Regions from separate parts of the Bacillus sp. AFS031507 genome, predicted to be linked through region 2. Evidence: predicted binding sites of a transcription regulator. Region 2 holds the regulator's gene; the other holds the start of a gene.
What was found. The regulator LexA, encoded in region 2, represses DNA repair genes until DNA is damaged. The targets are predictions, from matches to a motif close to CGAACATATGTTCG.
Positions count from the first base shown of each region.

Region 1 (12,528 bases), on a different contig from region 2:
AAAGCGTACCAAAATTTATTCTTTTTTCAATAATAACAAGCTTAACGTTTATCGCGTTAATTCAGCTCCTTGTCTCTGTATTTGCCGAGGCTGGCCGCTTTATTGCGATTATTATCTTGATTTTACAATTAACTACCAGCGCCGGAACATTCCCGCTTGAGTTAATCCCGAACTTCTTACAGCATTTCAATGCCTATCTGCCGATGAGCTATTCGGTTCAAGGCTTTAAGGCTGTTATTTCAAGTGGCGATTACAGTTTCATGTGGCAAAATCTCATAATTCTAATAGGCTTTATGCTTATTTTCTCTGTAGGAACCATTGCTTACTTTACAATAAGATTAAATCACAAATATAAACATCAAATGAATGAATAATTAATGAAAAACCAGCCGTGAAAAAAATGCGGCTGGTTTTTTGTACTATACTGAAAAGAAATCATTTTTTGAGTATATTAGAAATATAAACATTGAATTGGAGGAGTTTAATTTGAAACTTACGGTTATTGGTTTTTGGGGTGGATATCCGAAACTGAATGCGGCTAGCTCGGGTTATTTACTTGAACATGAGGGATTTCGTCTATTAATCGATTGTGGAAGCGGGGTACTTTCTAAGCTCCAAAATATTATCCAGCCCGAAGAACTGGATGCTGTTTTACTTTCGCATTATCACCCCGATCACATTGCAGATATTGGTGTTTTGCAGCATGCGAGATTAATCCAAGGGTTTTTAGGAAAGAAGACCCCAACACTAACTCTATATGGTCATGATATGGATCCATATGAATTTAGCAAATTAACCTATAAAGAGATTACAAAAGGAGTAGCCTATAATCCTAGTGATATTCTCACAGTTGGTCCATTTCAGGTTTCATTTCTAAAAACAGACCATCCAGTCCCTTGTTATGCAATGAGAATAGAGGCAAATGGAAAAGCAATCGTCTACACTGCTGACAGCTCCTTTAAGGAAGAATTTATCGAGTTTAGTCGGAATGCGGATGTATTATTGTGTGAGTGCAACCTTTACGGACATCAAAACGGTAAGTCTGCAGGACATATGAATAGTATCGACGCTGGAAAATTTGCTCAAAAAGCTGATGTTAAGCAATTAATTCTTACCCATTTGCCGCATTATGGCTCAATAACTGAGTTAATCACCGAGGCTGCCAGTGAATTTACTGGTATAATCATACTTGCAGAAGAATTTCAATCTATTTCACTATAAAAAGGGGAAGTAAACTATGTTATTCATCGATAATAAAGGGATCACCGATCCGCAGATAAATTTGGCAATCGAAGAGTACGCACTGAAGAATCTTGATATTAATGAAACGTATTTATTATTTTACATAAATGAACCTTCTATCATAATTGGAAAGAATCAAAATACTATTGAAGAAATTAATACGGAGTATGTGGGAGGAAATGGAATAAAAGTGGTCCGCAGGCTTTCAGGCGGTGGAGCGGTTTATCATGATCTTGGAAATTTAAACTTTAGTTTTATTACCAAGGATGACGGGGAAAGTTTTCACAACTTCCGTAAATTCACAGAACCGGTCGTGGCAGCATTGAAAAAATTAGGAGTAAATGCGGAATTAAGTGGCAGAAATGATTTAGAGGTTGGAGGTCGAAAAATCTCTGGTAATGCCCAATTTTCAACAAAGGGCAGAATGTTTAGCCATGGTACATTGATGCTTAATTCAGAAATCGAAAATGTAGTATCAGCTTTAAAAGTAAAAAAAGATAAAATCGAATCAAAAGGAATTAAATCAGTCCGCAGCCGGGTTGCCAATATTTCTGAGTTTCTTACTGAAAAGGTGGAAATTGATGAATTCCGGTCTTTATTGTTAAAGAATATTTTTGAAGGGCAAGATGAAATACCAGAATATGTTTTGACGGACGAGGATTGGGAAAAGATTTACCAGCTATCAAAAGAACGCTATCAAAACTGGGAATGGAACTATGGGAAATCACCTAAGTTCAATCTACAGCACTCTCACCGCTTCCCAGTAGGCTCCATTGATGTCCGCCTTGAAGTTAATAAAGGTGTCATTGAAAATTGTAAAATCTACGGTGACTTTTTTGGTGTTGGTGAGGTAAGTGAAATTGAGGAGAAGTTAATAGGCACTCGCTATGGAAAAAATGAAATTGACAAGGCGCTTGCAGATATTGATACAACCCATTACTTTGGAAGTGTTACGAAAGATGAGTTTTTAAACTTACTATACTAAGACCAGGGCACAGCGTTTATTGCGCTGTGTTTTCATTTTTGTGTGAATTTTTAGTATTATACTTGAATAGATTACTTTCTTTTAATATAATATATTTAGAAAATTGTAACAATTTTGTGAATGAGTATTCATTCAACTTAGGGGGAGAAATATGAATCTTTTATCACAGTTTGAAGAATCTGCGAAGAACTTTTCCACTAAACCGGCCTATCATTTTATGGACCAAATATGTACTTATGCTGAATTGGATGGGGCAATTACGAAATTTGCATCGGGTCTCGAAAAATTAGGGGTGGGAAAGGGGGATCATATCGCATTATTGTTGGGTAACTCCCCTCACTTTGTAATCAGCTTATATGGGGCATTACGGTTAGGGGTAACTGTTATTCCCGTGAATCCTATTTATACTGCAGATGAGATTAGCTACATATTAAATAATGGCGATGTCAAAGTAGTGATCGCTCTTGACTATGCGATCCCGTTAGTCGAAAAAGTGCATACTTTCCTACCTAAAATTAAGCATTATATTTTTTGTGAAACGACCCCAAATAGCAGAATAGAATCGAAAATTGAAAACCTCTCAGGCTCTTCAAAAATGAAATCGTTTACAGCGATCGTGGCTTCTGGAGAATTAAACTTTAAGGGACCAAATCTCGGAGACGATGATACAGCCATTATTCTTTATACCTCGGGTACAACTGGCAAACCAAAAGGTGCTATGTTAACTCATAAGAATTTGTATAGTAACGCTAAAGATGTCAGCGAATACTTGAAAATGAATCCCGATGATAGAATAGTAACGGTTCTGCCGATGTTCCATGTTTTCTGCTTGACAGTTGCTTTAAATGCACCTTTATTAAGTGGGGCGACACTATTAATTGCACCCAAATTTAGTCCAAAGGAAATTTTTGAGCTTATCAAAGATAATCAGGCGACTGTTTTTGCTGGTGTCCCGACCATGTATAATTTCCTCTTCCAATTTCCTGATGGCAATCCTGATGACCTAAAATCCTTACGCTTTTGTATTTCAGGAGGAGCTTCATTGCCTGTTGCCCTCTTAAAGAATTTCGAACAAAAGTTTAATGTTGTAGTATCTGAAGGTTATGGTTTATCGGAGGCTTCACCTGTTACTTGCTTTAATCCGCTAGACCGCCCGCGCAAGCCCGGTTCAATTGGAACATCTATCCTGCGTGTCGAAAATAAAATTCTGAATGAGCTTGGTGAGGAAGTACCCGTTGGTGAGGTGGGTGAACTTATTGTTCGTGGTCCCAATGTAATGAAGGGGTATTATAAAATGCCAGATGAGACGGCGGCGGCCATTCGGAATGGGTGGCTTCATACCGGTGACCTCGCCAGAATGGATGAAGATGGGTATTTTTATATTGTCGACCGAAAAAAGGATCTAATCCTTGTTGGAGGCTATAATGTCTACCCGCGAGAAGTGGAGGAGGTTATTTATAACCATTCGGATGTCCTAGAAGTGGCTGTCCTCGGCGTTCCAGACCCAAATCTTGGTGAGGCTGTTAAAGCCTATGTTGTAAGTAAGAATCCAGGGCTAACGGCAGAACAATTACTAGATTATTGCAGGGAACACTTGGCTAAATATAAACTTCCATCTTCGATTGAATTTATCGAAGAACTTCCAAAAAATACAACTGGGAAAATATTAAGGAGGGCACTAAAGGCACAAGTAGCCAAAACTGTCAGTAACTAATTCTTAAATAGTTGGGCAGGTCACTTTTACAGTTCTAATTTGTCCTTTTTTAACTAAACTAAGTATAGAGAGTCTGTACACAAAGGAGGACAAATATGGCGAGAAAAATGGGAGTCTATGCGGTTATGGGCTACATTCTATATGGATTATTTTTTTATTGGTATTTATTCCATTTTGCCGATACAAACCTGCCATTTGAATTCGAAGGATCAAAGGCGGACCCGACAACCTTTTTAAATGGCAGGGAACTTATGCTGAGCGAGGAGTATTCAAAAATAAGGAATTTATTATTTTTCCTATCTACTCCGTTTGAATGGCTTTTATATTTCTTAATTTTATTATTTGGTTTTTCCAAGGCATTCAAGCGCTGGGCGGAAAACTCATCAAAATATAAGCTCCTTCAAACAGCCATTTATCTTATTTGGTTATCGGTATTCGCTTATTTGGCGACATTTCCTCTCAGCTATATTAGTTTTTCTTTATCAAAAACATATCATATTTCAACTCAAACCTTCGCTTCCTGGATGAAGGATGAGTTGATTGACTTTTGGCTTAATTATGGGACATGGTTGATCATTGTCCCCGTATTATACTGGCTCATGAAGAAAAGTCAAAAGCGGTGGTGGCTTTATGGATGGCTTTTATCGATTCCATTTACATTATTTATGATGTTTCTCCAGCCAGTTGTTATTGACCCGTTATACAATGACTTTTATCCATTAACAAATAAGGAATTGGAAACGAAGATACTGGCTTTGGCCGATAAGGCTGATATTCCAGCACAAAATGTTTTTGAAGTGAATAAGTCAGAGGAAACGAATGCTTTAAATGCCTATGTTACAGGAATTGGCTCTAATGCTCGGATTGTCCTGTGGGATACTACCTTAAATAAATTAACAGATGATCAAATTTTATTTATAATGGCTCATGAAATGTGCCATTATGTCGAGAAACATATTTATTTTGGAATTGCTGGATATTTGCTAATTTCGCTGCTCGGATTGTATTTGACGTATCGGATTATGAATTGGGCAACAAGACGCTGGGGCAAGGAATTAAATATCTCAGACGTTAGAGATATCCGATCACTTCCATTATTTTTTATGATTCTTTCGATGCTCCTATTTGCTGCAAGTCCACTGACGAATTTTACTTCTCGTTATCAGGAAACACGCGCTGACAAATATGCGATTGAGATGACCAAAAATCCAGAAGCAGCGATTACTTCTTTTCAGGAATTAACCCGCTCTGGATTAAGTCAAGTAAATCCACCGCTATTGGTGAAAATTTTCCGCTATACCCATCCTTCAATGCTTGATAGAATTTCGATGCTTGAAGATTATGAAGTTAAACAAAGGAACAAATAAATACAATCCATGGAAGGCTGAGACATTTTGATATGTCTACAGTCTTTTTTTTTACAAAAATATGTTATTTACGAGCCTTCGTCCACTTACATTTTCTATTTATGCGTTAGAAAAATATACAATGAAAAAGCCGTCAATCTATGACGGCTTTAACAAAATTCTACGTTCCAAATCGTTTGTTGATTTCATTGAGCTGTCCGGATAGAAGGAGGAATGACTTTTTGTCTTGACAATCAATGGCCACATCAATTTTCTGTAATAATTTTTCTTTTTCTACTTTTAGTTGAATTTCGGACAACAGCATTTCGATGTATAAATCTTGGACGAAGTTCTCTTTCAGACGATTTCGTTTCATGGCTCCTAGTTTCATTAATTCCGTGTATGATTTTTCATTCATGAAAATCACCTCTGTTGCTTTTTAAAATTATATGGTTTTTTTTGAAGAATATCATTAGTTTTTATAATTTTCTGATAAATATTTCTTTGACATGAATTTTGTGAATAAATTAGGAACAATTCAGAAAAGTGAGGGAATTAAAAACCAATAGTGGTAAGATATGGTGGATAATATGAAAAGGAGTTGAATGGGTTGAAGCATCCTCAAATCGAAGAATATGAGATAAATACGTGGACGATGTTTGTAGAACCGGTGACATATGGAGGGAAAATTTATTCACGTGCAGTAGAAATAGAAGATGAATTCTTGTCACCCTTTAAGCCATTGGATATCATCAAAAAAGGCTGCGTTTATTTTGGTGTTGATTACGAAAGCAGGAAAAAGGGAACAAGACAACTAATTGGCTATACTCGAAAAATCCCAATTGTAATTGAACCAATTAACCACATCTATTTTTTTCCTACTGTATCGCCGCTAACTCCTGAGTGTATATGGATTTCACTTGAGCATGTGGAGTGTTATCGTCGCGTATCCTCTAAGAAAACGATGATTATTTTCCGCAATAAGCAATCTCACATTTTTCCAGTTCCAATTGGTACAATTGAGGGGCAAATGTTAAGAACCTCATTACTAAAAACAAAACTTTTGCAAAGAATAGAAAGTAATGGGAGAAAGTTATTTTATCAGCCTAACGGGCCCCAATCGTTAAATGCCTTAGAAAGATCCCGTGAATATGATGCTGATTCCCATTCAAAAGACCCGAAATAAAGGGTTGAATTTTCTTAACTATTAACGGGACAGATGTTTTTTTAATAAATAGGCCTCCATTAATTCTTGGACTTTGTTGCGGATTCTTGGATTAAAGTAATTATGATTTTCTTCATAGCCTTTATAAATAAACCTGTACAACGTAAAAGCATCGTCCCGTTTTGTTTCAATCACCTGAAGCTTATTCTTTTTCATATATAGTTTTACCTCAGCAAGTTCCCTTTGGATCTCCTTCATCGTTTCCTCAATCAAATCCAAATATGGTTGTTTTAATTTAAACGGGCTATTTGCAACTACAGTTAAATCCCTGTTTAAGATAATTAGAACCATTGGTAAATACATAGCCTTTTCCATTATGTCTCGATCATCTTCGGGGATTCTGGTCATTTTTTCAGTCACACCTTTCTATATTAAACGAACAAACGTTCCTCTTTATTTTACAAAAAAGAACCGTCAAAAGCAATAGGACTTTCCATTTACAAAAACTCGTCATTGGGCGAGTTTTATTTATTGAAATGTTTAGTTGATATATGAGAAAGTTTTTATTAATAGAAGGATATCTGATAGGGGAAAATGAATTAAATGAAGAAACCCTGAAAAAGAAAAAACAGTTATAAATTTAGAAGAATAAAAAACCTGGATGAATAGGTGATAAACAATGAGATCTGATAAATATCAAACCAAGAAAAAGAGAAGATGGCCATCCGTTTTACTTGTCTTCTTACTGATAATAGGTGCAGGGGCAGGTTATGCTTATTATCAATACAAGCAGGGCGTTAACCAATCATTAAAAAAAATGAATAACAAAGCATCTAATGTTGTCTATGATTTCGAAGGAAAAAAGGATCAGTATGGGGGGACAAATATCCTCGTGCTTGGTAGTGATGCTAGAGGAAAGGAAAAATCTCGGGCAGATACAATCATGATTGTTCATTATAATGAAGACAAAGGAACATTTAAACTAACTTCTATTATGAGGGACAGTTACCTTGAGATTCCGGGGCATGGAAAGCATAAAGTTAACTCCGCATTCGCACGCGGTGGTCCAGAATTAATGAGACAAACTATTAAGCAAAATTTTGATATTGACCTCCAATACTATGTCATTGTGGACTTTCAAGGATTTGTGCAACTAATTGATGAAGCATTTCCCAATGGTGTAGAAATCGATGTAGAAAAGAAAATGTCAAAAAATATTGATGTCACTTTAGAACCAGGTCTGCAAAAATTAAATGGAGCAGAAATGCTCGGGTATGTCCGCTACCGTCATGATGCGATTGGTGATTTTGGAAGGGTAGAACGTCAACAAAAAGCGGTTAAGGCCATTGGGGACCAATTGATGGGCCTCCAAACGATTCCAAAACTCCCGAAGCTAATTGGTGTTGTCACGCCTTATGTGAATACAAATATGAGCACTTCCGACATAACATTTATGGCTAAAGATTTCTTTTCGAATGATCGAGGAAATATCGATACTTTACGGATTCCTGTTGAAAATAGCTATTCCGATGCTCGAGTCTCAGGGGAGGGAGCCGTATTAGAGATCGATGTCGAAAAAAATAAAGAGGCACTCCATCAATTTATTACAAAGTAATCATAGGCACAGCTAATTAGTAAAAAATGAGGAGAAACCGGATGGATATTGAATCATTAAAAGCATGGTTTACGCTTGAACATATTATGAGTCTTATTCAAGAATACCGAGCCCTTGGACCCATACCAGGCGTATTGCTTATTGTCATTGAAGCATTCTTGCCATTTCTCCCATTGTTTTTATTTGTAATGGCTAATGCCAGTGCCTTTGGACTTTGGTTAGGATTTTTGTATTCATGGCTTGGAGCCTGTATCGGGGCAATGCTCGTATTTTCGCTTATTAGAAGGTATGGGCAAAAAAGGTTATTATCCTTTTTACCTAAGCACCCTCAAGTCCGTAAGCTAATGGACTGGGTAGATCGTCATGGGTTTGGCCCACTCTTTCTACTGCTTTGTTTTCCATTTACACCCTCGGCAGTTGTTAACATTGTCGCTGGTCTTTCCAAAATTCGATTTTCCCAATACATGCTGTCCGTGTGTATTGGGAAAATGGTGATGATTTTCACGATTAGTTTTGTTGGCTATGATATTCAGTCATTACTGACGAAGCCTCTTCGGACTGTTGTAGTATTGCTTGTTATTTTCATTCTTTGGTATGTTGGTAAAAGAATTGAAGGCAGAATGAATAAGGGCACGGAAACTGACCATAATGGTGAAATAGATAGAAATTATAAGCAGGAGAAACGGAGGAGCTTTAATGAAGATTGAATGGAAAAAGGAAGGCATGGAATGGGCAAAGGCTTTTGCGATTGGTATCATTATTTTTGCTTTTATTCGTACATTTTTCTTTTCAAATTATGTGGTAGAAGGCGAATCGATGATGCCGACGCTGCAGGATGGTAACAAACTGGTAGTCAACAAGCTTGGTTATCAAGTCGGGGAATTGAACAGATTTGATGTCATCGTTTTTCATGCCAATGAAAAAGAGGACTTTGTCAAACGTATTATTGGGCTGCCAGGGGATAAAATTGAATATCGTGATGATCTACTGTATATAAATGGGCACAAGTACGAAGAGCCATTTTTAAATGTTTATAAACAAAAATCACCTGGAATCAGGATTACTGGAGATTTCAGTTTAAAGGAAATAACCGGTGAAAATATAGTTCCTGATGGAAAATTGTTTGTCCTTGGTGATAATCGATTAGGTAGTTGGGACAGCCGCCAATTCGGTTTTATCTCAGCTAGTCAAGTTGTCGGCAAAGTTGATTTACGTTATTGGCCAATAAATGAAATGGACGTCCATTTTTAGATGAATAGATTGAGGGAGGAGCACGATAATTAAATCGTGTTTTTTTTTCTGTCATAAAATTACCATTTTTGCCTCTAATCTGTGTTATCGCAATACAAACGTTTGTGCTTGTTTTATGGTAGAATGAGAGATATAAAGTTTATGAGTGGTTGTGGAAAGCGAGGTTTTTACATGTCATTAAGAATGGTAATCGGTCGGTCAGGAAGCGGAAAAACAGCTATGTTCCTTGATGAAATAAAGGGGCGGCTTGTGGAAAACCCAGATGGGACACCGATCATTTATATCGTTCCAGAACAGATGACGTTTTTATCTGAATATCGCTTGGCAACTGACCCGGCAATTAGCGGAATGATTCGTGCCCAAGTTTATAGTTTTTCCCGCTTGGCGTGGCGTATCTTGCAAGAAACAGGCGGGATTAGCCGAACACATTTAAGTAGTGTAGGGATAAGTATGTTAATACGCAAAATCATCGATGAGCAAAAGGAACAACTAAAGCTTTTTCAGCGAGCTGCAGATAAGAATGGTTTTATCCAGAAGCTTGAGCAAATGATAACAGAATTTAAACGTTACTGTATTACGCCAGAGGAGCTAATTCAAGGCTCATCCTTATCGAATGAAGATTCCAATGCGTTAAATGATAAACTACAAGATTTAGAAATGATCTATAAAAAGTTTGAGGACGAAGTTTTTGGTAAATATATCGATTCGGAGGATTACTTTCAACTCCTATCCGAGAAAGTATCCTTCTCTTCATATTTAAAAGATGCAGAAATATATATTGATGGTTTTTATAGTTTTTCACCGCAGGAATATCAAGTAATGATCGAATTGATGAAACATTGTAAAAACGTTTCAATTGCATTGACGACTGATCACCTCTCGATTGATTCTCCACCGGACGAGCTTGATCTGTTTCGCTTATCAGGTGAGACTAGTTATTCTCTCTATGATTTAGCTAAAGCTAATGGTATTGAAATCGAGCAGTCTGTTGTTCTAAAAGAACAAAGAAAATGGACAGAGCCGTCTTTAAGTCATTTTGAAGAAAAATTTGATGCCCGGCCTGCAGTATCATATGTTGGTGAGACAAAAATTAATATTTGCCAAGCCGTAAACCGTAGAGCTGAGATTGAAGGGATTGCAAGAGAGATTCGCCAATTAGTCAGGACAAAGGGATACCGGTACCGGGATATCGCTTTATTAATTCGAAATGGCGGGGACTATCATGAGATTGTTGAGCCAGTTTTCGACGATTATCAGATTCCCTATTTTATTGACCAAAAAAGAACGATGCTGAACCATCCATTGATCGAATTCATTCGCTCAAGCCTTGAAGTCATTAATTCCTACTGGCGCTATGAGCCGGTGTTCAGAGTGATCAAGACAGAATTGCTATATCCACTACAAGAAAAGCCGGCAAAAATGCGTGAGAAAATGGATAAACTAGAGAATTATTGTTTAGCTTACGGAATTAACGGAAGTAAATGGACGAAAAAAGAGCGTTGGAGCTATCGACGCATTCGAGGACTGGAATTAGAGGTAAACTCGCAAACAGATCTAGAAAAAGAAATGGAACAAGAGTTAAATGAATTAAAGCTTATGGTAACTGCACCCATTCTACGGTTATCAAGACGTTTGAAAAAAGCGGATTCAGGCAGAAAGTTTTGTGAAGCCATCTATTTGCTGCTAGAGGAATTGGATGTCCCAACAAAGCTTGAAAAATGGAAAGCAGCTGCCGAAGAAAAAGGTAATCTTGTAAAAATGCGGGAGCATGAACAAGTATGGAATGCTGTGATTGATCTCCTGGACCAATATGTTGAAATTCTAGGGGAAGAGCAAGTCACATTAAAGGCGTTTACTGCTGTTTTAGAGTCAGGATTCGAATCCTTACATTTTTCACTTATTCCGCCGGCACTTGATCAGGTACTGATTGGGGATTTAGAAAAATCAAGGCTAAATGAAATCAAAGTAGAATTCGTAGTTGGCGTCAATGAAGGAATTTTGCCTGCAAAAATATCTGATGAAGGAATCCTCTCTGATGAAGACAGGGAAATGCTCCTAGCAACAGGTGTTAAAATCGCACCAAGCAGCCGGACACGTTTGCTGGATGAAAATTTTCTTGCTTATAAAGCTTTTACAGCACCATCAGAAGCCCTTTATGTTAGTTATCCACTTGCGAATGATGAAGGAAAAGCGTTAATTCCATCTTCGTATATTAAGAGAATAAAAGATATGTTTCCTGATGCTAATGAGCTATTTTATTTGACAGACCCATCACAAGTTTCGGAGCCCAGTCAACTAGGCTTTATTTCAAATTTTACAACGACGTTATCTTTCCTTAATGCGCAGCTTCAATGGAAAAAGCGAGGGTACCCCATTTCAAATTTATGGTGGGATGTATATAACTATTACCTTGGAAGTTCGGGAAAGGGCAAAGCTCAGAAAGTGTTTTCAAGCCTTTTTTATACAAATTCAGCCGTACAGCTCTCTAAAGATTCAGCGGATGAATTATATGGTGAGGCCATTCAAGCCAGTGTTTCTAGAATGGAATTATATAACTCCTGCGCATTTTCTCATTTCGTTCAGCATGGACTAAAGCTTCGTGACCGGCAAGTGTTTCGTTTGGAGGCTCCGGATATTGGGGAGCTGTTTCATGCGGCATTAAAGCAGATTGCAGATATTGTTAATGAACAAAATCTTTCTTGGGCCGAGCTGTCGAGGAAACAATGTGAAAACCTTTCTAAGGAAGCGGTCAAGTCATTAGCCCCTAAATTGCAAAACGAAATATTGTTAAGCTCAGAGCGCCATCATTATATTAAACGGAAATTGGAGCAAATTATTACACGAGCTTCTGTCGTGTTAAGTGAGCATGCAAAAGTAAGTGGATTCTCACCGATTGGTTTGGAATTAGGCTTTGGACCCAATGGAAAACTGCCGCCACTAACATTTTCACTGAAAAATGGAAAGAGAATGGAATTGGCCGGAAGAATTGACAGAGTCGATCAGGCAAAAGCAGAAGACGACAGCGTCTTTTTACGAGTGATTGATTATAAATCAAGTGAAAAGGATGTCAATTTTAGTGAAGTATATTATGGACTTGCTCTGCAAATGTTAACCTACCTTGATATTGTCATGACCCATTCGAATGAATTGGTTGAGATGAAAGCTAGTCCTGCAGGTGTCCTCTATTTTCACGTTCATAATCCATTCATT
Region 1 is NZ_NUOW01000012.1:177,164-189,691, forward strand. Features, by position in the region: gene COE25_RS12150 (YhgE/Pip domain-containing protein) at 1-374, shown strand, start outside; gene COE25_RS12155 (MBL fold metallo-hydrolase) at 487-1,221, shown strand; gene lplA (lipoate--protein ligase) at 1,238-2,227, shown strand; gene COE25_RS12165 (fatty acid--CoA ligase family protein) at 2,379-3,941, shown strand; gene COE25_RS12170 (M48 family metallopeptidase) at 4,037-5,308, shown strand; gene COE25_RS12175 (IDEAL domain-containing protein) at 5,469-5,705, opposite strand; gene COE25_RS12180 (competence protein ComK) at 5,898-6,473, shown strand; gene COE25_RS12185 (YhjD family protein) at 6,495-6,860, opposite strand; gene COE25_RS12190 (LCP family protein) at 7,132-8,067, shown strand; gene COE25_RS12195 (TVP38/TMEM64 family protein) at 8,109-8,774, shown strand; gene lepB (signal peptidase I) at 8,764-9,318, shown strand; gene addB (helicase-exonuclease AddAB subunit AddB) at 9,490-12,528, shown strand, end outside.
Region 1: the regulator LexA is predicted to act here: its motif matches at 6,889-6,902, upstream of COE25_RS12185 (YhjD family protein).

Region 2 (12,528 bases):
TGATAGCCTTCAGTAAATTGAAGGATATCAGTATGGATATTGGCAAGCTTAGCGGCATTCTCGACTTCCTCTATTGATGCCCCGGAGTTCGTAAAGGCGATATTTTCACCAACAGAGGCTGAAAACAGGAAATGATCTTGAGGTACATAACCAATGGCCTCGCGTAATTTTTCAAGCCTGTAATCCTGCAGAGATTTCCCTCCAAATCTAATCTCACCTTGATAACTATCAAACTCACGAATGAGCAGTTTTAAAAGAGTGGTTTTACCAGCACCGGTTTTACCAACAATGCCCACCGTCTCGCCGGTATATAACGAAAAATATATATCCTTTAAAACCGGTGTGGTTTCTCCAGGATAAGTAAAGCTAGAAAGTTTGTATTCAATATCACCTGCGGGCACCACGTTTATTGCCCCCTCCTTATCGGTTATATCTTCTTTTTCTTGAAGGAGCATGGAAACTCGGTCATAGGAAGCACTGCCTCGCTCAACAATGTTAAATAACCAGCCAAATGCAAGCATCGGCCAGATGAGTAAACCTAAATATGTAGTAAACGAGAGTAATTGCCCGATAGTTAGTTCCCCATTAAGCACGTATTTTGCACCAAACACAATCGATAAGAAAAAGGAAAAACCAACAATGATCGAAATCGTTGGATCGAAAAGAGAATCAATTTTTGCGACGGTGATATTTTTTTGGACGACATCTTCTGATTGCTTCCGAAAATCCTCGATATCTTCCTTTTCCTGGCCAAACGTCTTAATCACTTTAATCCCGGTAATACTTTCTTGAGTTTTATCATTTAATGACGAAAATGCTTCCTGTGCCTGATAAAAGGTTCGATGGAGCATTGTTCCAAACCAGCTCGTAAGGATTACCATAAAGGGCATCGGAATTAAACAGATTAATGTTAATTTCCAGCTAATCGTAAATGCCATGGCACAGATGACAAACCCACCAGTTGAAAGAGAATCAACAAAGGTTAACACGCCGGCGCCCGCTGTTTGTTGAATGGCTGACAGATCGTTTGTGGCATGTGCCATTAAATCCCCAATCCGACGTTTTTGGTAAAATGATGGCGACATATTTGTAAAATGATGATATAGCCGATTTCGAAGCAACTTACTTAACTTAACTGATGATCCAAAAATCATAATTCTCCAGTAGTACCTAAGGAAATACATTGCAAGGGCAACAATAACTAATACGGCCATCCACTGCATGAGAATTCCCGTTGTCATCGTCCCATTCTTAATTTGGTCAGCAATGATTCCTATGATCTTAGGCGGCACTAGTTGCAATATTGCTACAAGCATTAGGAGGAAAATCCCGGATATATACGCTTTTTTCTCCTGTTTAAAATACCAGCCTAATTCTAAAAATACTTTCATTAAACCGCCCCCAAATCACGAGTAATCGAGCTGCCAAAAATTGAATACGTTGATAATTAAAGTTATTCGGAAAAATAATCCAACGGACTGAGGTTTAATTTTACCAAATTTTTATAAAATAATAAAGATTTAGAATATTATTATCAGCACGAAAAAAGCACCCATCTATATGAGTGCTAGTCCGTTTTATTTTGATTGTTGTTTGTTCATGGCAGCCATCATTTGGTTGATCTTCTTTTGTGATGGTTTTTGTCCCATTTGCATCATCATCATTTTTAACATTTGTTCATTGATTGGCGGATTTTTCTTTAAGTAGCTCATCATATATTTACGAGCAATGAAAAATCCTAGTGCTACACCAGCTGCTAATGCTAGTATACCAACTAGAATGTAATAACCCATATTCAACTTCCTCCTTCATGTTGTCTACCATACAGTGTACTAAATAAAACACGATTAGACAATATCTGCAATTAGATAAATTTTCTTTCCTTTATGGGCTTTAACCAACCGTATCGCTGATGTTCAAGGTCTAGTGCCAAAAAGGAAGACTCACATTTTCTTAGAACTTCAAAAAAAGCCGTCTCTGCTTCATAGCTTCCTTGTGCCTCGATTGTAATTAAGTCTTGAAAAACCTCTAATTTTGCCGTACTTAGTTTTCCACTTAATTCAATTGAATATGCACCATGCTCAGCTTTAAATCCCTTGATTTTTCCAAGCTGCTTTTGGGTAAGTTGATGGATCTTTAGAACCTCAACCTTTTTTGTTATATAGGAAATTTGTTTTTGTGTAATAAATTTAAATTCGCCGTTTGCTTTTCGATGTTCCTGAAAAAGCTGAAAAAACAATCGTTCTCTTCCGAAGTAATGGGTCGCAAATTCATCTTCTATTAAATATAGCTGATATTTTCTCACCACTGTTCTCTCCTTCGTTGATTATCCTTTTTACTATTATAAAAAAAGATTAACGAAACATATGTCTTACGGTGGCAAAAACTTTCACTATTTTTGTCGATTAGCAGGAATCTAAACTATTCTTCTATAAATTCTGTAGATTTGTTGAATTTTCCTGCAAATATTAACCTTGTTCATAATATTGTTGAAATTTGTACTCTTTGAGCCATCAAAAAAGGAGAACGGATGATTTCCGCTCTCCCTAAATTCTCATTATTTTATTTTTGCAAAAGTGCTTTTATACGTGCAACTACGTTGTTTACAGTGAACCCGAATTCTTCCATAATCTTTTCTCCTGGTGCTGAAGCTCCGAAATGATCAATAGCAAGAACATCGCCTTCGTCACCAGTGTATTTATGCCAGCCAAATGATGCTCCCACTTCAATTCCAAGACGCTTTTTCACACTTTTTGGCAGAACAGAGTCTTTGTACTCTTGAGATTGCTGCTCGAATCGATCCCATGAAGGCATACTTACAACCGAAACATGAACACCTTCTCCAGCAAGGGCTTTTTGAGCTTCCACTGCAAGGCTTACTTCTGATCCAGTTGCTAATAACAACGCATCTGGAGTTTCTCTTTCTGAAGGAGACACTACATATGCCCCTTTAGAAACTCCCTCGTACGCATTGGTATCGGTTCCTTTTAATGTAGGTAAATCTTGACGAGTTAAAACAAGTGCAGTTGGTTTGTTGGTAGACTCCACTGCAAGTTTCCAAGCAGCTGCCGTTTCATTACCATCTGCAGGACGAATGATTGATAATCCTGACATGGCACGTAATGCTGCAAGCTGTTCAACTGGCTCATGTGTTGGTCCATCTTCCCCTACAGCAATACTGTCATGGGTAAAGACATAAGTGACAGGTAATCCCATTAAAGCTGCTAGACGAATGGCAGGACGCAAGTAGTCAGAGAAGACAAAGAATGTTCCGCCAAATACTTTTACGCCGCCATGAAGAGCAATACCATTCATTGCCGCACCCATCGCAAATTCACGCACACCAAACCAAATATTGCGGCCTTCATACGAACCAGGCATAAAGTCTTTTGTATCTTTAATCATTGTTTTATTCGAACCAGCAAGGTCTGCGGATCCACCGATAAAAATAGGTAGATTCTTAGCAATACCATTTAATACTTCCCCTGAAGAAGCACGGCTTGCCAGGCTTTTCCCTTCAGGGTATACAGGGATATCTTTATCCCATCCTTCAGGAAGTTCATTATTTAATGCTTGTTCAAGCTGAGTAGCTAATTCAGGGTACTCTTTTTTATATTGAGCGAACAAATCATTCCACTCTTTTTCCTTTTTCTCACCATTTTCAACGATAAGTTTCTGGAAGTTATCATAGACTTCTTGCGGCACATGGAAATCTTCTTCAAATGTCCATTTATAAGCCTCTTTTGTAAGTTTTAATTCATTCGCTCCAAGTGGTGAACCATGAACACCTGAAGTTCCCGCACGGTTTGGTGAACCGTATCCAATTACTGTTCTTACTTCAATCATCGTTGGTCTGTCTAAATCATTTTTAGCTTCTTCAAGAGCTTTTGCAATTTCTTCTAAATTATTGCCGTCTTCGACACGGACATATTGCCATCCGTATGATAGGAAGCGATCTTTGACACTTTCTGAGAACGACTTATCTAAGTCCCCATCAAGTGAGATATCGTTTGAATCATAAAGGACTACCAATCGCCCTAATTTCAAGTGTCCTGCTAGCGAGGCTGCCTCAGCAGATACACCCTCCATCAAATCTCCATCTCCACAGATACTGTATGTAAAATGGTTCACAAGTTCATATTTATCTTTATTATAAACACTTGCAACATGGCGTTCTGCCATTGCCATTCCTACTGCCATTGCAATCCCCTGTCCAAGTGGACCAGTAGTTGCTTCTACACCTTCAGTGTGGCCATACTCTGGGTGTCCAGGCGTTTTAGAGCCCCATTGGCGGAATTGCTTTAAGTCATCCATTGTTAAGTTGAAACCAGACAAGTGAAGCATGCTGTATAACAAAGCTGAACCATGACCTGCTGACAAGACAAAACGATCACGGTTAAACCACTGTGGATTCTTTGGATTTTGGTTCAAGAAACGCGTCCATAAAGTATAGGTCATTGGCGCTGCACCCATCGGCATTCCTGGATGTCCTGAGTTTGCTTTTTCGATCGCATCAATGGAAAGCGTTCGAATGGAGGTAACAGATAAATCATCAATAGTATTAAACATGAATTACATCCTTTCTAATCACAAGGTTACTAAATACATTTTCAATTTTATATCGCTACCGTTTTTTATTCAACAAATAGCATAATAATAAGAAACAAAAGTCACTATTTTTTTATTTTTACACAAATATAGTCAGTATATGTAAAATAGGAATACAAAAAATGTATTCCTGAACTTTTAGTGAAGTGTATTTTTTTTCCTAGCCTTGATTTTTTCCGGTGTAACGTCATTTCCTTCCGGATCAATAAACTTGGTGTTGGTAAGGGTATCAAGCATATTCGAACGAAAAGTAGCCAAATATTCACTTCTTAATTTAGTTTGCTCTTTCGCTTCTGTTTCAGTCAATCCCGTTGCTTTTGCTTTTCGTGCCAGCTCATTAATTCTAGCCATCTTTTCTTTTGAAAGCATTTAAACACCTTCCTTTCAAACTATTTACATGACACCTGATTTTACTAAAAAAAAAACCTAATGACAAGGCAAAAGGTCTACTCTTCTTGTGATTCAATGTATTCCTGGAATCTTCTATGAACCGTGGCTTTAGAAATGTTATAGCCAAAACCTCTAAGTGTAGCAGCTATTTCTGAAAAAATTAATCCATTTTTTCTTAATCGGACAATTTCTCCAATTGGAACCTCAATTTTCTCGCGTCCAGAGGATTCTCCGAGATTTTTTAAGTTTTTTTCTGGTTTATATCCATTCTTGACTGCTCGCTTCATTCCACGTTTGATTTTTGCATTATGTAGTTTTCGTTGGTACTCTTCAACCATACTTACGATGTTCAAAACCATGGAATCCGATTCTGAAAGCTGTAATTCTCCACTATGGGAGATACTATAAAGTTTAATATTTTCTTTTAATATGCAATGCAAGAGTGCAATTTTGGCGTTACCTCTACCGAGTCGTGTTTCATCCTGAATTAAGATGGCTTGTACCTGCTTATCTCTAATTCGTTCTAATAATTGAAAAATCCCCTCACGATTGAAATCATAACCACTAGCCTTTTCTTTAATTACCCTATCAATCTCAAAGTGATAGGTGTTAGCTAGTTGCGTTAATTCCTCTTCCTGGCGCTTTAACGAAGATTCTTGTGTTTCCTTATTTGTGCTGACACGGCAGTATATAATTGCTTTCATAAAAATTCCTTTCTATTCACTAACGGCGCTAGCAAATTCATTCGTAGATGAGACTTCTTTACTCACCGGAATGATAATTTCGTCACCAGGAAAAATTTGATCATCATCTAATTCATTATGCTTTTTTATCCAAGCAACAAATTCCTTGTTTGATAATGAATGTTGACCCGAGAATTGATCAGAGATTTCCCATAGTGAATCTCCTTCTGAGATTGTAACCTTTAAATAATCATCTTGCGCGTTCGAATGATGTTGGAATGATAATATGATTGAAAGTGAACAACTTAAAATAATAAGAGTAATAGCATAGGAGTATTTGTTCCATAATTTTTTCATAAATAACACCTCTATAAGAATGTATGTTCGATTTGATATTTTCATTATAAATCGAACGTTTGTTTGTTGTCAACCATATTTTCGAACTTATGTTTGTATAAAAAATGCGAACATGTTATAATAAAGTCAACATTAACCAGGCGAGGTGGATTTTATCATGGCTAAAATATCAAAGAGGCAGCAAGATATCTTAGACTTCATTAAAAGTGAGGTTAAGAGTAAAGGATATCCCCCTTCAGTAAGGGAAATTGGAGAAGCGGTTGGACTCGCATCCAGCTCTACTGTTCACGGACATCTAGCAAGATTGGAAAGTAAAGGACTTATTAGACGAGATCCTACAAAACCAAGAGCAATTGAAATATTAGAAGCAGATGTTTCTGCACATATACCAAGAAATACAGTTGTCAATGTTCCAGTGGTTGGGAAAGTAACGGCAGGACTCCCAATTACAGCGATTGAAAATGTGGAAGAGTATTTTCCACTTCCAGAAAGTCTTGCACCTGCAGATGAACAAGTGTTCATGTTAGAAATCATGGGTGAGAGTATGATAGAAGCTGGGATCCTAGACGGGGATTATGTAATTGTGAAACAGCAGCCAAACGCTAATAACGGGGATATTGTTGTAGCAATGACCGAGGAAGATGAAGCCACCTGTAAAAGATTTTTCAAGGAAAAAGATTACATACGCCTGCAGCCGGAAAATTCTACAATGGACCCTATTATATTAAGGAATGTTTCGATTTTAGGTAAAGTTATTGGGGTTTACCGACATATTCATTAAGTTTAAGAGAGTTGGCATATACGTGCCGACTCTTTTTTTGTTGTGCAAATTAACCTCAAGCTGAAGGAATTACAGAAGCCGGGGTAGAGTGGGTCTACGTGACCTTTCTAGATGAATTCCTACGAGTTGGGGCACGTAGAGGCGGCCTACGTGACCGTTCCAGATGAATTCCAACGAGTTGGGGCACCTAGAGACGGACTACGTCACCTTTCCGGAAGAATTCCTACGAGTTGGGGCACCTAGAGACGGACTACGTCACCTTTCCGGAAAAATTCCTACGAGTTGGGGCACGTAGAGGCGGTCTACGTGACCGTTCCAGAAGAATTCCTACGAGTTGGGGCACGTAGAGGCGGCCTACGTGACCGTTACACAACAATTTCACAGAGTTGGGGCACGTAGAGGCGGCCTACGTGACCGTTCCAAAGAAATAACAATGAGGTCGTTTCCTGTTGTCTCTATGACAGAAGAGCTGCATTATTCAAACTAAAAAGGAGCAGCCATACGCCACTCCTTTATCTTCCTAATTCACTATTCTTGCTTGTATTTCAGATAGTTTCACCTTAAAAAGCACTTTATATACTTTCGTGTCCCCTTCATTAAAACTGGAATGTGTAACATACGTTCCTTTCAAGGTCTTGCGCTGTTCATCAAATAGAAAACATTCCTGACCTTTTGTTCCTGATTCTATCAAACTTAAAATAAGATCAGGCTTCTTATACGTCTTTTCTCGTAGTATTTCTTGGGTTAGAGCATTACAAATTTGCAGTTTATACAATTTAGAGCACCTCCCAAATGTTTACAACTTAAGCATATATTATTTAGGATTAAGTAAACCGTAAAAATTGTGAATTTTTAAAGAACATCAAGCACCTCTTCCTTTCTATTCTATTCCTATTAATTTTATTTAGAATGATCGAAGATGCCTAATTGGAAAAAGAGTCATTGTATGTATTGACGTCCGAAGTCGTTGAGAAAGAGTAATTTGGGTCAACAATCGGGCCTATTGACGACCGAACCTATTGAGAAAGAGCCAATCGGGTCGTCATTCATGCTTATTGGCTACCGTAATTGTTGTAATGGAACAAGCCTGGTAGCCAATGGGATAGCATTTTTCACTGAGAGAATTTTAGAAAAGAAGCGCGACATAGAAAAACCCTGACGCTAGGCGCCAGGGCTTTGATGAGATTAATACATGCTCATATATTGATCGCGTTCCCATTGGTGAACGACTGTGCGGAACATATCCCACTCGATTTCTTTTGCTTCAACAAAGTGTTCCATAATGTGCTCTCCAAGACCTGACACAATTACTTCGTCAGATTTTAGTTGATCTAATGCTTGAGCTAATGTTGCAGGAAGATCGACGATACCTTCTTCGATTCTCTCTTCTTTACTCATTACATAGATGTTTCTGTCAACTGGTGCCGGCGGAGTTAACTTGTTTTTAATTCCGTCTAAGCCAGCCTTAAGAAGAACAGCCATTGCAAGGTATGGATTAGCAGATGGGTCTACACTTCTTACTTCCACACGTGTGCTTAATCCACGAGAAGCAGGAATACGAATTAATGGTGAACGGTTTCTAGCTGACCAAGCCACATAGCATGGTGCTTCATAGCCAGGAACAAGACGCTTATATGAGTTTACAGTTGGGTTTGTTACCGCTGTAAAGGCTGGAGCATGTTTTAGAATTCCAGCGATAAATTGACGAGCATTATCACTCATTTCTAGATCACCAGATGGTTCGTAGAATGAATTAACTCCATCCTTAAACAATGAAAGATTCATGTGCATTCCAGATCCATTGACACCATACAATGGTTTTGGCATGAATGTCGCGTGCAAACCATGCTTACGTGCAATTGTTTTTACAACTAGCTTGAATGTTTGAATTTGGTCACAAGCTGTTAGTGCATCTGCATATTTAAAGTCGATTTCATGCTGACCTGGTGCAACTTCATGGTGGGAAGCTTCGATTTCAAAGCCCATTTCTTCTAATTCAAGCACGATATCACGGCGGCAGTTTTCGCCAAGATCGATAGGGGCTAAATCAAAATATCCGCCTTTGTCGTTTAGGTCTAATGATGGTTCGCCTTGTTCGTCTAATTTAAATAAGAAGAATTCTGGCTCAGGCCCTAAGTTAAAGCTAGTGAATCCAAGGTCTTCCATTTCTTTTAATACTCTTCTTAAGTTATTACGAGGGTCACCTTCAAATGGTTTTCCTTCTGGAGTATAAATATCACAAATTAAGCGGGCAACTTTCCCTTTTTCTGCTGTCCAAGGGAATACAACCCATGTGTTAAGGTCAGGATATAGTAACATATCAGATTCTTCAATACGTACAAAACCTTCAATTGAAGAACCGTCAAACATCATTTTGTTATCAAGTGCTTTTTCTAATTGGCTAATTGGAATCTCCACGTTTTTGATAGTTCCAAGGATGTCTGTGAATTGCAAACGAATAAATTTCACGTTTTCTTCGACCGCTAATCTTTTAATATCTTCTCTTGAATACTTTGCCATTTTCTTACCCCCTATTTTTTAAAAAGAAACTTTCACATTAATGAAAGAATCTTGACATATCTCCTTGACGTAAAGAGGATCGATTGTTTCGACCTAAATGCATCATTTCGTTGCGTAGCAACTTTCTAAGCTGTTCATCCGTTAATTCGCGCTTAGTTTTTTCTGTTTGTTGCTCAAGAATGTTTGATTGTTGCTCTTTTACTAGGAACAATTGTTTAATGCCTGCCATATTGACACCTTGATCAATTAAATCCTTAATTTCTAGAAGCCTATCAATATCATTTAAACAATATAGCCGTCTATTCCCCTCGGTTCTTGCTGGAGAAATCAATTGGTGTTCTTCGTAGTAACGAATTTGCCTGGCTGTAAGTTCCGTTAGTTGCATGACTGTTCCGATTGGAAACAGTGGCATGGAACGGCGAATTTCCTTTCCACTCATCTAATTCCTCCTCCCCTCGGGTTATTTATAATACTATTATATTTCGTGTTAGAAAAGTTGTCAATGATATGTTAGGTTTTCTTACATTAAAATTTTTAAAATAATTGGACACTTAGCTGTTCTCCTAAAACAATTCGATTAATCCTTTATCCGTTAATTGGTCTATGGCCAGACAAACAGCCATCTTTACATGTGCATAGGTTAATCCACCTTGTACATAGGCAACATATGGTGGTCTAATCGGTCCATCTGCGGTGAGTTCAATGCTCGCCCCCTGAATAAAAGTACCTGCTGCCATAATCACATCGTCCTCATACCCTGGCATATAGCTGGCATGGGGTGTGACATAAGAATTAATCGGTGATGCAAATTGAATGGCCTGACAAAAAGCAATCATTTTATCTCGGTCATCAAACTGGACAGACTGAATTAAGTCAGTCCTTTTAGCATTCCATTTCGGAGAAGAATTCATGCCTAATTTCTCCAACATCGCTGCTGTGAAAACGGCCCCTTTTAATGCCTGGCCAACCACATGGGGAGCAAGAAAAAAACCTTGATACATTTCTTGCAGACTATAGAGGGACGCTCCTGCTTCGGCTCCTATCCCTGGTGAAGTCATTCGATATGAACATGCCTCCACCCACTGTTTTTTACCAACAATATAGCCGCCAGTCTTCACAATCCCTCCGCCTGGATTTTTGATAAGTGACCCTGCGATTAGGTCCGCACCAACATGACAAGGCTCGATCTCCTCAACAAATTCCCCATAGCAATTATCTACAAATACGATCACATCTTGTTTAATTTCTTTGACAAACGTGATCATTTCTCCAATTTCTGCAACCGTAAATGATGGTCTTGTCGCATAGCCCTTGGAACGCTGAATGCCAATCATTTTTGTATTCGGTTTTATTTTCTTTGAGACAGCCTCCCAATCAATTCCACCTTGATTCGTCAGAGCTACACTATCATAGGAAATTCCAAATTCCTTTAATGAGCCAACCCCGTTCCCACGAAGTCCAACAATTTCTTCAAGCGTATCATAGGGTTTGCCCGTTATATATAGAAGTTCATCCCCAGGTCGAAGAACGCCAAATAAGGCAATGGAAATGGCATGTGTGCCCGAGATTATTTGCGGACGAACAAGTCCTGCTTCTCCCCCAAATACATCTGCATAGACCATTTCAAGTGTATCTCTGCCATGATCGTCATAGCCATAGCCGGTCGACGGATTAAAATGTGAATCACTCACTCTTTTGTTTTGAAAGCTTTTTAATACCCGAAATTGATTTGTTTCGATTCTATTGTCTATTTCTTTATGTACTTTAGTGATTTGTTGTTCAACTTCCTCAACCATCGGCTGAAGCTTTTCCCCATTTTTTAACTGTTGAAACATGTTGTGACTCCTATCTATATTGTGAATTTCTTTAATTGTCCTGTAATTTGATGATCCTGAAGTGTATATCCTTTGCATCGATAGAATTGATCTTCTTCATCAAATACAAGCTCTCTTAATATTGTCTCATTTTTTAATAAAGAAAGCAGCTTTCCTTCAGTGGACGGAATCTGAACTTCGTAAGAATCCATCATTTCCATAACTACCTTCTCCATTTGCTGCTTCAATGCTTGACGGTCCTCTGCATCAAATGCGCTAATAAACGCGGTCGGTGTATCAGCGGTTGGGACAAAATCTGAATGCTGTATATCTTTTTTATTATATACTGTTATTTGCGGGATATCTTTAACTTCCAAGTCTTCAAGCAACTTTTTAACTGTTTTTTCGTGATGGAAATAATCTGGGTTGGACATATCGACCACATGAAGAAGCAAATCAGCTTCCTTGACTTCCTCAAGCGTCGATCGAAATGCAGCAATAAGTGTTGTCGGTAAATCTTGTATAAACCCAACCGTATCGGTAATCAAGGCTAGGAAACCACTTGGTAAAATCAATTTTCGTGTCATTGGATCTAGTGTTGCAAACAATTGATTTTCCTCGTACGACTCTGCTTCGGATAAACGATTGAAAAGACTGGATTTACCGGCATTGGTATAACCGACAATCGCGACCTGAAAGGTTTTATTTTTCTTTCTTCTTTCTCTGTATCGATCCCTGTGCTGAACGATGACGGAAAGTTGGGTTTTAATTTCATCGATTCTGCGACGGATATGCCGGCGGTCAGATTCTAACTTTGTTTCACCAGGTCCTCTTGTTCCTATCCCAGCACCCAAACGTGATAATGCAGTTCCCTGACCAGCAAGACGAGGAAGCATGTATTGCAATTGGGCAAGTTCAACCTGTAATTTACCTTCTTTGGAGCGAGCTCTTTGTGCAAAAATGTCTAAGATGAGCTGGGTTCTGTCGATTATACGAGCATTTAGGTCCGTAGAGAGATTTCTTTTTTGACTTGGTGAAAGCTCGTCATTAAAAATGACTATATCTGCCTCCAATTCATCCACCAGGACATTAAGTTCCTCCACTTTCCCTTTACCTATATAGGTAGCTGGGTGGCGCCGGTCCCTTTTTTGAACGACTGACATCAATACTTCACCCTGAGCGGTTTCTGTTAGTGCACCTAACTCTTCCATTGAATAATGAAAGCGCAAATCAGTATCCCCATTGGTCTGACAGCCAACGAGGATCGCCTTCTCTTTCGTGTCTTTTTGTTCCATAAGGCATCGTTCCTTCCGTAATCTTCTATCTCCCATCATAACAAAAAAAGGTTGTATACTCTAATTTGCCCAACATTAGA
Region 2 is NZ_NUOW01000013.1:10,455-22,982, forward strand. Features, by position in the region: gene COE25_RS12725 (ABC transporter transmembrane domain-containing protein) at 1-1,391, opposite strand, end outside; gene COE25_RS12730 (YneF family protein) at 1,578-1,793, opposite strand; gene sirA (sporulation inhibitor of replication protein SirA) at 1,865-2,305, opposite strand; gene tkt (transketolase) at 2,563-4,569, opposite strand; gene COE25_RS12745 (DUF896 domain-containing protein) at 4,747-4,977, opposite strand; gene COE25_RS12750 (YneB family resolvase-like protein) at 5,055-5,702, opposite strand; gene yneA (cell division suppressor protein YneA) at 5,715-6,038, opposite strand; gene lexA (transcriptional repressor LexA) at 6,196-6,819, shown strand; gene COE25_RS12765 (hypothetical protein) at 7,340-7,594, opposite strand; gene glnA (type I glutamate--ammonia ligase) at 8,005-9,339, opposite strand; gene COE25_RS12775 (MerR family transcriptional regulator) at 9,377-9,778, opposite strand; gene COE25_RS12780 (methionine gamma-lyase family protein) at 9,903-11,174, opposite strand; gene hflX (GTPase HflX) at 11,189-12,448, opposite strand.